Regions from separate parts of the Ewingella sp. S1.OA.A_B6 genome, predicted to be linked through region 1. Evidence: predicted binding sites of a transcription regulator. Region 1 holds the regulator's gene; each other region holds the start of a gene.
What was found. Region 1 encodes PurR, which represses purine synthesis genes. Its sites were predicted from a motif close to CANGCAAACGTTTGCNTG; they were not measured.
Positions count from the first base shown of each region.

Region 1 (4,993 bases):
TCGGGTTATGACGCCTAAAACGATTCGTTAAGTCAGTGGTTACGCTAATCAGCGATGAATAGCATTTAACGAAACGTTTATGAAACTTCAGACTGCAAAATAAAAGGGCGTTTCCTGTAACAGGAATCGCCCTTTTATTTTGTTTTTCACTCACCACGTATAAAGTGCAACTACTTCAGTTCATTACTGCTGTAAAACTGAAAGCAACAATCACTGCCAGTGCGCCGACCACAGTAATGAGAGCAAATTTCAAATTGGTATCCATTAAAACCCCTTTCGGATCAAATGTGGCTTTATCATAAGCCATACAGTTTGTGTGCCAACGCATTTTCTCACAGTTTTGTTTTAAAATCTCGTGATCATCCTCCAGGTTATAAAGACTTTTTACTTCCCCTTTAGTCAGATATAAGAGAAAATTAGCGGTTACCACGCTGCGTGCGGGTAGATTCATTCCGATGCTCTTTTCAGACGGTTGTACTTCTCTGAAAAACCCACCAAAGATTTGACTGCTCATCCACACTTCAGCAGTCAAATCCACGCAGGCAAACGATTAACATAATGCTAACGTGCTGAAGCACGTTAGACAGGAGTCATTCTTTTCATGGCAACGATAAAAGATGTCGCAAAACGGGCTGGCGTTTCCACCACAACCGTGTCGCACGTCATCAATAAAACACGTTTCGTCGCCGAAGAAACTAAAGCCGCCGTGCAGGTTGCGATTAAAGAACTGCACTATTCACCCAGCGCGGTGGCGCGTAGCCTCAAGGTCAACAACACTAAATCCATCGGTTTGCTCGCGACATCCAGCGAAGCACCCTATTTTGCCGAAGTGATCGAAGCGGTTGAGAACAGTTGCTATGCCAAAGGCTACACGCTGATTTTGTGTAACTCGCACAACAATCTCGATAAGCAGCAGGCGTATCTGTCGATGCTGGCACAAAAGCGTGTGGATGGTCTGTTGGTGATGTGCGCAGAGTATCCTGATGCCCTGCTCGACATGCTCGAAGAGTACCGTTCGATTCCGATGGTCGTGATGGACTGGGGCGAAGCGCGCAAAAACTTTACCGACAGCATTATTGATAATGCCTTTGCAGGCGGTTATATGGCCGGGCGCTATCTGATTGAGCGCGGCCATCGTGATATTGGCGTGATCCCAGGACAACTGGCCCGTAACACCGGTGGTGGCCGTTTCCAGGGCTTCGTTAAAGCACTGAACGAGGCCAATATTCCGCTACGTGAAGAGTGGGTGGTTCAGGGCGACTTTGAGCCGGAGTCCGGCTACCAGGCAATGCACAAAATTCTGATGCAGAAGCAGCGTCCGACGGCAGTATTCTGCGGGGGGGACGTCATGGCTATGGGTGCTATTTGCGCTGCCGATGAAATGGGCCTGCGGGTGCCCCAGGATATTTCTGTGATCGGGTATGATAACGTGCGCAATGCCCGCTATTTTTCTCCCGCACTCACCACTATCCATCAGCCAAAAGAGCGTCTGGGCGAGATGGCATTTACGATGCTGCTGGATCGCATTATCAGCAAGCGTGAAGAGTCGCAAACCATCGAAGTTCATCCAAAACTGATTGAGCGTCGCTCAGTAGCCGATGGACCTTACCGCGATTATCGCCGTTAGTTCCGATCATTTCGGCTCTTCCAACCCGTAACACCTGCACTTTTGCAGGTGTTTTTAATTGCGCAACCACTCCTGATTGAGGGTTGCCGTATCGCCCAGGTAATCCAGAAGCCATGCAAGAGATGGAGACTGATTACTTTGGTCCCAGGTCAGGCAACAGGCACTCTCAGGAAAAGCGGTTGCCAGCGTCAACACGCTGAGTTTCTGTTGCACTATCCATGTTTCAACCAGATGCACAGGCATCATACCCACACACAGACCTTCACGCAGGCAGTCCATGGCGCAGGTCCAGTCGGGAACCACTAAGCGGCGCTGATTATCCAGCGTCCAGGTATCCCGCTTAGGTAGGTTCCGCGAGGTGTCTTCAATGCACAGAGCCGGATAAGCGCGGAGTTGCTCGTCAATAAGTGGCGCTGTCAATGCCGCCAGAGGATGACCCGGGCTGACGACACAGTGCCAGTCCATAAAACCCATATCCCGAAAGCTGAAACGTCCGCCGGTGGGGACGGCGCGCGTTGCACCGATGGCCACATCCGCACGCCCATCCACCAAGGCATCCCACACGCCGTTAAACACTTCTGAGTGGATAATCAACTCGGTATCGGGAAAGGTTCGATAGAAATCAGTAATAAGACGCCTTAATCGGTCCGGTTTGACAATGCGGTCTACCGCGACATTTAGCTGCCCTCGCCAACCATTGGCAACTTGTTGGCATTGACGCCGCGTGGCTATCATTTTTTTGATAAGCAGGCGCGCCTCTTCAACGAAAACTTGACCTGCGGCAGTCAGTTCCACATCGCGATGACGCCTTTCAAACAGCGGCACGGCCAGCCACTGCTCCAATTGACGAACGGTATAGCTGACAGCAGAAGGCACTCGGTGCAGCTCTTGTGCCGCAGCGCTAAAACTTCCTGTACGCGCCACTGCATCGACCACTTCCAGTGAATATTCTGACCACATACTCTCCCGCCCCTTCTGCTTTCAATTTTTTTGATACAAGAGCGCAAATATTAACGTTTCACAAGGGGCAAGCCAACCTATTACACTGCGCGCCTGAGACTTCCTGCACGTTGTGCCGCTACTGATTTATTTTCGCGTAACAAACATCGCATAAAAAAGAGAAATTCATGAAACCCTCCTTCGGATTTATGCTCTACCTCGCCGGGTTGAGTATGTTGGGCTTTTTAGCCACAGATATGTACCTTCCAGCTTTCAGCACCATGCAAACCACGCTGGTCACCACGCCCGGACTAATCAGTGCCAGCCTAAGTATTTTTCTTGGTGGCTTTGCCATCGGTCAACTGCTGTGGGGGCCGCTGTCTGACAAACTCGGGCGCAGACCTGTGCTTATCGCTGGCCTGACGCTTTTCGCGCTCGGTTGTCTGGGAATGATATGGGTGGAAAATATCTATCTGCTGCTGGCACTGCGCTTTCTGCAGGCTATTGGCGTGTGTGCAGCAGCCGTAAGCTGGCAAGCACTGGTTATTGACCGCTACTCTGCCGACGTCGCCAAACGTACTTTTGCGACCATTATGCCGTTGGTCGCATTATCCCCTGCCCTTGCACCCCTTATCGGCGCATGGGTATTGAACCACTTTGACTGGGAAGCCATTTTCGCCCTGCTGCTGGCCATTGGTGTTCTGCTGTTAATTTTCTCTTTCCGCATTCGCGAAACTCAAAAATCTGCCGTTGGCCAAAAGGCCGACCGGATCAGCTTTTTCAAACTTTTAGCTTCATACGTGTTCAGCGGTAACGTACTTATTTATGCTGCTTGCTCGGCAGGATTTTTCGCCTGGCTGACCGGTTCGCCCTTTATTCTCAGCGACATGGGATATACACCAGGCATTATCGGCCTGAGTTATGTTCCTCAGACTATCGCTTTCCTGGTGGGTGGATTCGGCTGCCGCTTATTGATCAGCAGAATCGATGGCAACCGCATACTTCCCTGGTTGCTCGCAGGGTATGCGCTGAGTGTCGTCGCACTTTATCTGGTGGCAACACTCACTAACGCTTCGCTGATCACCTTACTGATCCCGTTCTGCCTGATGGCGCTGGTTAACGGTGCTTGCTACCCGATTGTTGTCGCCAACGCGTTGATGCCGTTTCCTGCCAGCACAGGCAAAGCGGCTGCGTTACAAAATACATTGCAATTAGGTTTGTGCTTTATTGCCAGCCTGTTGGTTTCTGCGTTTATTGCCTGGCCGTTACTGGCGACCGTTACCGTTATGCTGGGAACGTTGGTATTGGTTGCACTTGGCTTCATGATGGTTAAGAAAAGTGCTAAGCAGGACAATACGATGAAAGCCACAATAAAAAAGCAATTGAAAACAGTCGAAGGGAAAAATGCTAACCAACTGTCATAATAACCTTATGTGACAGTAACTTAAACAATATGCCCGCCGCGCGTGATTTGTTATTGAGAATGCGCGCAGGCGAGCCTATACTCAAAAAAACCGATAAAAATAATATTTATACAATGCTTTTTCGCAAATATTTTCTGGGTGCGGGTCGTGTGTCACGTTTTATACCAAAGTTTTTCACGCGATAGCCTCTCAGGTTGCGGGTTTTCTTCTAATTTCCTCTGTTCATAGTTGCATATCAGATAAGGCGGATTACCGTCTGTTCTCATAATGACCTGCATAAATTGCCTTGGTTTCCCCGGCAGGTTAATAAGTCAGAAGAGCAAGTGATGGAGAAGCTATGAGTTCATCGTGTATAGAAGACCTGAGTATTCAGGACAATCATTGGTATCGCATCGTCAATGAAATGTTGAGAATGGCAGATGTACAGATCAACGGCACCCGCCCTTTTGACATCAAAGTTAAAAACCCTGATTTTTTTAAACGTGTTTTACAAGAGGGTTCTCTGGGTCTGGGTGAAAGCTTTATGGATGGCTGGTGGGAATGCGAACGACTGGACATGTTCTTTCAACGCGTCCTGAATGCAGGCCTTGAAAGCAGACTCCCTAAACATTTTAAAGACACACTCCGCATTGCAGCCGCACGGCTCACCAACTTACAATCCAAAAAGCGCGCCTGGATTGTCGGTAAAGAGCATTATGATCTGGGTAATGACCTGTTCAGTCTTATGCTTGATCCTTATATGCAATATTCCTGCGGCTACTGGAAGGATGCCAGCACTCTTGAGCAAGCCCAGGAAGCAAAATTAAAAATGATATGCGATAAGCTACAATTAAAACCTGGCCTGCGTTTGCTCGATATTGGTTGCGGCTGGGGTGGGTTGTCAGAATATGCAGCAAAACATTATGGCGTGAGTGTGGTGGGAGTAACCATCTCGGCCGAACAGCAAAAAATGGCGCAGGATCGCTGTAAAAATCTTGATGTCACTATTTTGCTACAGGATTAC
Region 1 covers NZ_JBLJFK010000001.1:764,228-769,220, reverse strand. The annotation lists gene ACMV8I_RS03780 (C40 family peptidase) at 1-31, shown strand, start outside; gene cydH (cytochrome bd-I oxidase subunit CydH) at 176-514, opposite strand; gene purR (HTH-type transcriptional repressor PurR) at 602-1,627, shown strand; gene punR (DNA-binding transcriptional activator PunR) at 1,682-2,587, opposite strand; gene punC (purine nucleoside transporter PunC) at 2,755-3,990, shown strand; gene cfa (cyclopropane fatty acyl phospholipid synthase) at 4,328-4,993, shown strand, end outside.

Region 2 (4,993 bases), on a different contig from region 1:
TTGGGCACTCTGGAACAGGCCCGCTACGATGCCCGCATTGACCAATTGCGCCAGTTGCAAAGGCGTTTTCGTCAATATCAGAAGGGCTAAGTTCTGCATGAATTATGAGGTTATGAACATGCCACATCATGATGTTGCGATTTATCACAACCCACGCTGTAGTAAGAGTCGTGAAACGCTGAAATTACTCGAAGAGAAAGGCCTGGATCCGGACGTGATTTTGTATCTGGAAACCCCGCCGTCAACCGATACGCTGAAAGCGCTGATCGGTAAGCTGGGATTCAGCTCTGCACGCGAACTTATGCGTAAAGGCGAGGAGATTTACAAAGAATTGAATCTGGCGGATCCGGCAATCGACGAGCAGCAACTGATCCAGGCGCTGGCCGACCATCCCCGGCTGATCGAACGCCCTATCGTGCTGGCAAACGGCAAGGCACGGATCGGACGTCCGCGGGAGCAAGTGCTGGAGATCGTATAATCCAGTTAAAGCCTGTTTCTACAGGCTGAGAATATCTTTCACAAAAGGAATAGTGAGTTTGCGCTGGGCGGTGATAGACGCCCGGTCAAGCTGATCCAGCGTGGTAAATAACGTGCGCATCTCGCGATCCAAGCGCTTCAACAGGAAACGCCCGACGTCTTCTGGCAGTTCAAAGCCCCGCAGTTTAGAACGCAGTTGCAATGCCTGAAGTTTCTCTTCATCGGACAACGGTTGAAGCCTATAGATTTGCCCCCAATCCAGCCGCGAGGCTAAATCCGGCAGGCGGAGATTAAGCTGGCGCGGCGGACGGTCGCCGGTAATAAACAGCCGTGTGCGGCCCGTTTCCAGAATACGATTGTACAGGTGAAACACCGCGGCTTCCCACTCATCATCCCCGGCAATGCCTTCGATATTATCGATACACACCAACGCCAGATGTTCCATGCCGTCCAGCACTTCCGGCACGAAGTAGGCACGTTTATCAAGCGGCACATAGCCTACTGCTTCACCGCGCTGAGAGAGCTCAGCACAGGCCGCGTGCAGCAAATGGCTGCGGCCGCCGCCTTCGCGTGACCAGAAGTAGATGTAGGTGCCATGCTCCTGTTGCAGCGCCGTCTGAATGGCAGAGAGCAGAGAGGGGTTCTCGCCCGAATAAAAACTGGCAAAAGTTTCATCATCGGGAAGATAAAGTGGCAGGGAAAGCTGTGCCGGCGTATTCAGAAGCACCTCAACCAATACGGTCTGAAGACCGCGAATGTTGTCATCAACAAAAAGTTGTTATCTCAGCTGTTAACTATACCCAAAATCATTCGATTTGCAGCTAGGCGGCAATTGAATGAATCCTGGTGAGCTTACTCAAGTAAGTGATTCAGGTGAGTGAAAGCAGCCAAAAACCCTGCAATTTGAAGGATGCAGGGTATAAACGAATATGTACGGGCAGAATTCTAACATAGGATCCTGCCGGAGTTGAACTGTACGCGCCCAACCACTTGCTAACAGGTCGAATCCGCCGGGGAAATAATCTTCTCCGGCGATCTTTCCGCACCGGGGTTCACGCCGGTGGATTTTCCCGCTCATCTTCGATATCAATGATCTCTTCTTCGCCGCGCACCATTTCAATTACCTTAAACAGCAGGCTGAGGAAAATGCCGACGATGGTCGCCAATGCCATGCCTTTCAGCTCAGCCGCACCAATGTGAATTTTTGCGCCGCTGACGCCGATGATAAGGATCACTGCAGTCAGGATCAGGTTTTTCGCTTTGTTGTAATCCACTTTAGATTCGATCAACACGCGGATACCTGATGCAGCAATCACGCCGTAAAGCAGCAGGGAAACACCGCCCATTACCGGCACTGGCACAGCCTGGATCGCGGCCGCCAGCTTACCGATGCATGAAAGCATGATGGCCAGAATCGCCGCCCCGCCGATCACCCAGGTGCTGTAAACCTTGGTTATCGCCATCACACCAATGTTCTCGCCATAAGTGGTGTTCGGCGTTGATCCGAAGAAACCAGATAACACCGTGGACAGCCCGTTTGCCAGCATGGAGCGGTGTAGGCCTGGATCACGCAGCAGGTCTTTTTTCACGATGTTTGCTGTCACCACCAGGTGCCCGACATGCTCAGCGATCACCACCAGCGCCGCAGGCAGAATAGTCAGGATCGCCACCCATTCGAAACGCGGGGTATAGAATGTCGGTAAGGCAAACCAGTGTGCTTTGGCGATAGTTGAAGTCTCTACCACCCCCATGAAGAACGACAATACATAGCCAACCAGTACGCCGATCAGGATTGGGATGATCGCTAAAAAACCTCGAAACAGCACGGAACCCAGCACGGTCACACCCAAGGTCACCATCGAAATGATGATAGTGGTGGAATCTATCGCTACGCCATCAGCTGGCAATAAGCCGGCCATATTAGCCGCCACGCCCGCCAGTTCCAGCCCGATGACGGCCACGATCGCTCCCATCGCCGCCGGAGGGAATACCACGTTGATCCAGCCAATCCCGGCTTTTTTAACAATCAGCGCCACCAGACAAAACAGCAGCCCGCAGACGATAAATCCGCCAAGCGCGGCTTCATAACCCATCGGTAACAGCAAGAGAACCGGTGAAATAAAAGCGAAGCTTGATCCAAGATAGGCCGGGATTTTACCTTTACAGATGTAGAGGTATAACAAGGTCCCGATGCCGTTGAACAACAGTACCGTCGCCGGATTGATTTTGAACATTATCGGCACCAGTACGGTCGCACCGAACATGGCAAACAGGTGCTGTAAGCTCAGGGGGATAGTCTGCAAGATCGGCAGACGTTCGCTTACCCCGATAACACGACGGGTCATGGGTTGTTCCTCTATGAAGTTATGAAATCGAAATTTGTACTCTACATAATTCAAGTCGCAGGAAGGCGGCAAGCCCATGAGTCCCCGGGAGCATAGATAACTATGTGACCGGGGTGAATGGCCGCAGCCAACGCATCTGTGGCTTGAAGTATGACGAGTAAAAAAAAGCCGACTCATTAGTCGGCTGATTGCTTACTTAGTACCAAATATCTTATCGCCCGCATCCCCGAGCCCCGGGATGATGTAACCATGCTCGTTGAGACCCTGGTCGATTGAGGCGGTGTACAGCTCAACGTCAGGATGGGCCTTCTCCAGCGCAGCAATACCTTCTGGTGCAGCAACCAGTACCAGCACCTTAATGCTCTGGCAGCCGGCTTTTTTCAGCAAATCGATAGTGGCAATCATTGAACCACCGGTTGCCAGCATGGGGTCAACCACCAACGCCAGACGTTCTTCAATATTGGAAACCAGCTTCTGGAAATATGGCACAGGCTTCAGGGTTTCTTCATCGCGATAGATCCCGACCACGCTGATACGCGCGCTTGGCACGTTTTCCAACACGCCTTCCATCATGCCGAGACCCGCACGTAGAATAGGCACGACGGTAATTTTCTTGCCCTTAATCTGATCGATTTCAACCGGGCCGCACCAGCCTTCGATGGTGACTTTTTCGGTTTCTAAATCAGCGGTCGCTTCATACGTTAGTAAACTTCCCACCTCAGAAGCCAGTTCGCGAAAACGTTTCGTGCTGATGTCATTTTCACGCATCAGGCCCAGCTTGTGTTTCACCAGCGGGTGTTTCACCTCGACGATCTTCATTTTTAATTCTCCTAAGGTGGTTGAGCTGCAAAAAAAAATCGCGAGATTATAACGCCTTTTATTTTGAACGCCACAGCCATTAGCTTGATCGACATCAATAGAATCCTGATAAACAGTATAGACAGGAGATTCATCCTCACACCGCATATGCCCCTCGCAAACGTTTGCCTGGGCTGTTAGAATTGCGGCGCTTCATTTCAACCACTAACCCAAACCGCCATGGGGACTCCGCAGTGACCGATAAAACCTCTCTCAGCTATAAAGACGCAGGCGTGGATATCGATGCCGGTAACGCATTGGTAGACCGTATCAAAGGTGTAGTAAAACAGACTCGTCGTCCTGAAGTCATGGGCGGGTTGGGTGGTTTTGGTGCCCTGTGCGCGCTACCGCAAAAATATCGTGAACCTGTACTGGTTTCAGGGACCGACGGCGTTGGCACCAAGCTGCGTCTGGCTATGGACCTGAAACGTCACGACACTATCGGCATTGACCTGGTCGCCATGTGCGTCAATGACCTGATTGTCCAGGGTGCTGAACCCCTGTTCTTCCTTGATTATTACGCTACCGGCAAACTGGACGTTGATATTGCTGCCAGCGTGATCACCGGTATCGCCGAAGGCTGTAAGCAGTCTGGCTGTGCGCTGGTCGGTGGTGAAACCGCTGAAATGCCGGGCATGTATCACGGTGAAGATTACGACGTGGCCGGTTTTTGCGTCGGCGTAGTGGAAAAATCAGAAATTATCGACGGCAGCAAAGTCGCTGACGGCGACGTCGTGATCGCTCTGGCTGCCAGCGGCCCGCACTCTAACGGTTACTCTCTGGTACGCAAAATTCTGGAAGTCAGCAACACCAATCCGGAAACAACCGATCTGGCGGGTAAATCCCTGGCCGATCACCTGCTGGCTCCGACCAAAATCTACGTAAAATCGATCCTGAAATTGATCGAAAACGTCGAAGTCCACGGCATCGTTCACCTGACCGGTGGCGGCTTCTGGGAAAATATTCCACGCGTCCTGCCGGAAAATACTCAGGTCATCATTGATGAAGCCAGCTGGCAGTGGCCAGACGTCTTTACCTGGCTGCAAACTGCCGGTAACGTCACCCGCCATGAGATGTACCGTACCTTCAACTGTGGCGTTGGTATGCTGGTCGCCCTGCCTGCTGAACTGGCAGACGAGGCGATTGCCCTGTTGAATGATAATGGTGAGAAAGCGTGGAAAATCGGCAGTATTAAAGGGTCTGACTCCGCAGAACGCGTTATCATTAAGTAACTTTGGCTAAAGATGGGTGTTGAGATGAAAAGGATTGTGGTTTTGGTGTCCGGCGAAGGGAGTAATCTCCAGGCGCTGATT
Region 2 covers NZ_JBLJFK010000002.1:28,488-33,480, forward strand. The annotation lists gene bepA (beta-barrel assembly-enhancing protease) at 1-90, shown strand, start outside; gene arsC (arsenate reductase (glutaredoxin)) at 119-478, shown strand; gene hda (DnaA inactivator Hda) at 497-1,204, opposite strand; gene uraA (uracil permease) at 1,530-2,822, opposite strand; gene upp (uracil phosphoribosyltransferase) at 3,015-3,641, opposite strand; gene purM (phosphoribosylformylglycinamidine cyclo-ligase) at 3,875-4,912, shown strand; gene purN (phosphoribosylglycinamide formyltransferase) at 4,937-4,993, shown strand, end outside.
Region 2: the regulator PurR is predicted to act here: its motif matches at 3,795-3,812, upstream of purM (phosphoribosylformylglycinamidine cyclo-ligase).

Region 3 (4,993 bases), on a different contig from region 1:
GAAGGGGAGAACACTGCGTTGCCGACCTTTGTTGAAGCTCGCCATCAGTTCGAATTGAATTACCTGCGTAAGTTATTGCAGATAACCAAAGGTAACGTCACCAACGCGGCACGGATTGCCGGACGTAACCGAACCGAATTCTACAAATTGCTCTCCCGTCACGAGCTGGAAGCGACCGACTTTAAAGAGTAGCAACTCTGCTCTGCTACTATATGATACCTTTAGGCCTGCCTGTGCGTTGACGACGGCAGCGCGAATGTGAAACATGCTGCCGCTCAGGAAGGCGGAGAGCAAACGAATGATGATAAGGGTCCGCCATGAAGAAAATTGATGCGATAATTAAGCCGTTCAAACTCGATGACGTGCGTGAAGCACTGGCTGAAGTTGGGATCACCGGAATGACTGTGACTGAAGTGAAAGGATTCGGGCGTCAAAAAGGCCATACCGAACTCTATCGCGGCGCGGAGTACATGGTGGATTTCCTGCCAAAAGTGAAGATTGAAATTGTGGTGGCTGACGACATCGTAGATACCTGCGTCGAAACTATTATGACCACTGCGCAGACCGGTAAAATCGGCGACGGTAAAATCTTTGTTTTCGATGTGTCCCGCGTGGTGCGTATCCGTACCGGCGAACAGGACGAAGAAGCGATCTGATTTTCAGTCCCTCTTTGACGCTGAAAATGAAAAAGGCTGACATTGCGTCAGCCTTTTTTGTGGTTGCTATTTAGCGAGTCAGTTCACTTTATGCGGGCCGAAGCATTCGTAGCGAATGCGGTCAGCGTCAATTCCCTGCGTCAGCAGTTGCTGCGCGTGTGGTCACAAAGCTGAAAAATATGCATGGCATGCTGAAGAAATCTCCCTTGATTATGCAGAGTGTTTAGTAGATCAAAGCCTTGCCACCACTGGAGCCAATCGTTTGCCTAAAAACCTTGAGCTGGCCCTATCCGCAGGCGTCTTAAACATTTACACTGTGGCGCAGAACCCGGAAGGGGCATTTAATCTTTAGTTTGTTGAGTCAGGAGATGCAGATGTTAAAGCGTGAAATGAACATTGCCGATTATGATGCTGAGCTGTGGGCAGCAATGGAAAAGGAAGTGGTTCGTCAGGAAGAACATATCGAGCTGATTGCTTCAGAAAACTACACCAGCCCGCGTGTTATGCAGGCTCAGGGCTCTCAACTGACCAACAAATATGCCGAAGGTTATCCGGGCAAACGCTATTACGGCGGCTGCGAGTATGTTGATATCGTAGAGCAACTGGCTATCGATCGTGCAAAAGAGCTATTTGGTGCAGATTTTGCCAACGTTCAGCCGCACTCTGGCTCGCAGGCTAACTTCGCGGTCTATACCGCACTGCTGCAACCGGGTGACACCATTCTGGGGATGAACCTCGGTCATGGCGGCCACTTGACTCACGGTTCACCGGTCAACCTGTCCGGTAAACTGTACAACGTAGTGCCTTATGGCATTAACGAAAGCGGTGACATCGATTACGACGATGTGAAACGCCAGGCTGAACTTCACCAGCCAAAAATGATCATCGGTGGTTTCTCGGCTTTCTCCGGTATCGTTGACTGGGCAAAAATGCGCGAAATCGCTGACAGCGTTGGCGCTTACTTCTTCGTCGATATGGCGCACGTTGCAGGTCTGATTGCTGCGGGTGTTTATCCGAACCCGGTGCCACACGCCCACATCGTTACCACTACCACGCATAAAACTCTGGCCGGACCGCGCGGTGGTTTGATTCTGGCGAAAGGCGGTAGCGAAGAGTTCTACAAAAAACTCAACTCAGCCGTATTCCCTGGTGGTCAGGGCGGCCCGCTGATGCACGTGATTGCCGGTAAAGCGGTCGCGCTGAAAGAAGCGATGGAACCTGAGTTTAAAGTTTACCAGCAACAAGTGGCTAACAACGCCAAGGCAATGGTCGCCGTGGTGTTGGAACGTGGCTACAAAGTCGTTTCCGGTGGCACGCATAACCATCTGTTCCTGATGGATCTGGTGGATAAAAACCTGACCGGTAAAGAAGCGGATGCCGCCCTTGGCCGCGCCAATATTACCGTTAACAAAAACAGCGTGCCAAACGATCCGAAAAGCGCTTTCGTGACCTCTGGTGTGCGTATCGGTACTCCGGCTGTGACCCGCCGTGGTTTCAAAGAAGCGGAAGTCCGTGAACTGGCTGGGTGGATCTGCGATGTTCTCGACAACGTTAACGATGAAGCGACTATCGAACGCATTAAGCAGAAAGTTCTCGATATCTGCGAGCGCTTCCCGGTTTATGCCTAATCGCGTCAGTTAAAACGTTTTTTTCGAACCGACAAAACCCGCGAAAGCGGGTTTTTTTTGGAATGACGCCATAACTGTGAGCTGCTTTGCATTCTTTCCTTCGAAACATCACCGCCGATTGCTAGCCAGTGTGACCTCTGTCAAAGTATTGCCCTCAAACCGGAGGAATTATGGTATTGCGTTCAACCTATTGGCTGGCACTTAGCTATTTCACCTATTTTTTCAGTTACGGTATTTTCCTGCCTTTCTTTGGCGTGTGGCTTAAAGGTGAGGGCATCTCTTCTGAAAGCATTGGTTTGTTGTTGGGGGCCGGTCTGGTTTCACGCTTCCTCGGTACCTTGATTATTTCCCCCGCCATCAAAGATCCCGCACATTTAGTCACAGGCCTGCGCATTCTGGCGCTACTGACCCTGGTCTTTGCCGTCGGTTATTGGTTCGGCAACAGTTGGGCGTGGCTGATGATCAACATCGCGGGCTTCAGCCTGTTCTTCGGCCCGCTGGTTCCGCTAACGGATGCTTTATCAGGTACGTTGCAACGGCAAATCAATATGGACTATGGCAAAGTCCGCGTCTGGGGTTCGATCGCCTTCGTGATTGGCTCCGCCCTCACCGGTAAGCTTGTCTCAGTGTACGGTCACAACGCGATTCTGTATTCGCTGACCGTCGCCGTGGCGGCGATGCTACTCGGCATGTTGCTGCGCCCGAGCGTGAAACCGGTGGGCGAGAAGCGCGAAAGCAATGCGCCGACCGTCTCATGGAAAGCTCTGCTCAGTGAAACCCCGGTGTGGCGCTTTCTGTTGTGCGTCACTTTATTACAAGGTGCACACGCGGCTTATTACGGATTCAGTGCCATTTATTGGCAGGATCAGGGGTATTCGGCGTCAGTGGTGGGCTACTTATGGTCACTGGGTGTCGTAGCGGAAGTGCTGGTATTTACCTTCAGTAATCAGCTCTTCCGCCGCTGGTCAGCGCGCGATCTGTTATTGCTGTCGGCCTGCTGCGGCGTGGTGCGTTGGGCGCTGATGGGAGCCTTCATTGAACTGCCATGGCTGATTCTGATTCAGATCCTGCATTGCGGTACTTTCACCGTTTGCCATCTGGCGGGTATGCGGTTTATCGCGTCACGACCAAGGGATCAGGTGATCCGTTTGCAGTCGGTCTATTCGGCACTGGCGATGGGAGGGGGTATTGCGGTAATGACCATGGTGTCGGGCTTTTTGTTTGAATATTTGCACGCAGGGTTATTCTTCGTGATGGCAGCACTGGCGATTCCGGCTATTTTCCTGCGACCAAAAGTGACGCCGACTGCGTCGGCTTAAGGGGCTTCGAGCAGCGAGCGGATACGTTTTCGCTGCTCTTTTGTCAGAGGAAGCTGAGTGTGGATCACCAATGGATCGGCGTCGGTTATCTTGGTGGCGTAAGGTGTAACGATCATTGCAACGCCGTCCGGTGCGCCATGCTGCTGGAACTCCACCAGCGTTTGATATTCAATATTAAGCGGCAGTAATGTCGCCTCACGGATTTGCTGCTCGACCGCCTCTTCCAGTTGCGGGTTATGGTGGGTCAACAGCAAAATCTGTTTCTCCTGCAGTGCATTGCCCTGCATCAGCCACGCGCCAAAAGTCACCGCCACCAGACCAATCTCCTCTTCTGAAAGACGAATGTGATACTCCTGTTGAAAACTCTCCAGCGCCCTGCGCGTGGTGCGCACCAGCCGCGGATACATACGGGTCACTTCATCTTGCAGTGAACTGTCGATGCCGATGGAAAAATGGCAGCGTTCAATGGCCGGGCCAAGATGGGCAAACAACTGACGGATTAATCCTTCGTCGCTGCTGAATTTCATTCCGGCAACATCCTGAAAGCTGGCCACCACCTGCTCAACCTGGTGTATCAGTCGCCGATCTTCATCTGAGCCTGAACTGTGATAGCTGTGATTTTTCAGCAATCTGAGCAGCAGGGTGAAAAAGTCACGCTCACCCTCAGCCAGTAAACCCGCACTGAGTTGCTGCAATTGACTGAACAGCATACTGGCAGCGGTGTATTCCGGCTTCTCGCGCAACCACTGGCATTGCAGAGCATCAAACTGAATGGGGCCGAAGGGGGAGTTGGATTGCTCGGCGTTCTGCCAAAGGCAATATTGTAGATAGATACGCAGAAATTCTCGATCGCGTTCGCTAAATTCACGCCCAAGTTGTATGGCACATTGCACAATTAATGTCGTTAACTGCTGCTGGCGAAAACTGTTGTCAGCAAAGGAGTGCGGCCGCATTGCCCGATGCAGCCAGGGAGTGAAATGGTCGGCGATAAACCAGGGAGACGTGCGCAGGGTGCGGCGCAATCCGTTGAACAGACACAACCGCTGATCCAGCAATTTTCCCTGTAAATGACAGGCATCTTCGCCATACGGGAGAATATCAAGATGATGTAAGCGCTGGATCTCGCGGGTGACCTCGGCAATATCTTGCCGGGTTGTCGGGAGATCAGTGCCGTTGATTCGGCCGATCGTCTCCAGTTGCACCGCCGATAATGGCGCATACAGCATCAACAGAACATGACAGCGTCGTTGTTGACCGGAGAGCTCAGGCACGGGGTTAGTGTCCAGGCTCATAGAATTATCCGTTACCATTCAAAATGAAATTATACGTTAAGCATAGCAAATCACCGGTTGCGCATCGGGTGAGAGTTCAGGGTTTTACACCGGCTTAC
Region 3 covers NZ_JBLJFK010000013.1:67,823-72,815, forward strand. The annotation lists gene glrR (two-component system response regulator GlrR) at 1-192, shown strand, start outside; gene glnB (nitrogen regulatory protein P-II) at 318-656, shown strand; gene glyA (serine hydroxymethyltransferase) at 1,031-2,284, shown strand; gene ACMV8I_RS18375 (3-phenylpropionate MFS transporter) at 2,455-3,603, shown strand; gene csiE (stationary phase inducible protein CsiE) at 3,600-4,895, opposite strand.
Region 3: the regulator PurR is predicted to act here: its motif matches at 908-925, upstream of glyA (serine hydroxymethyltransferase).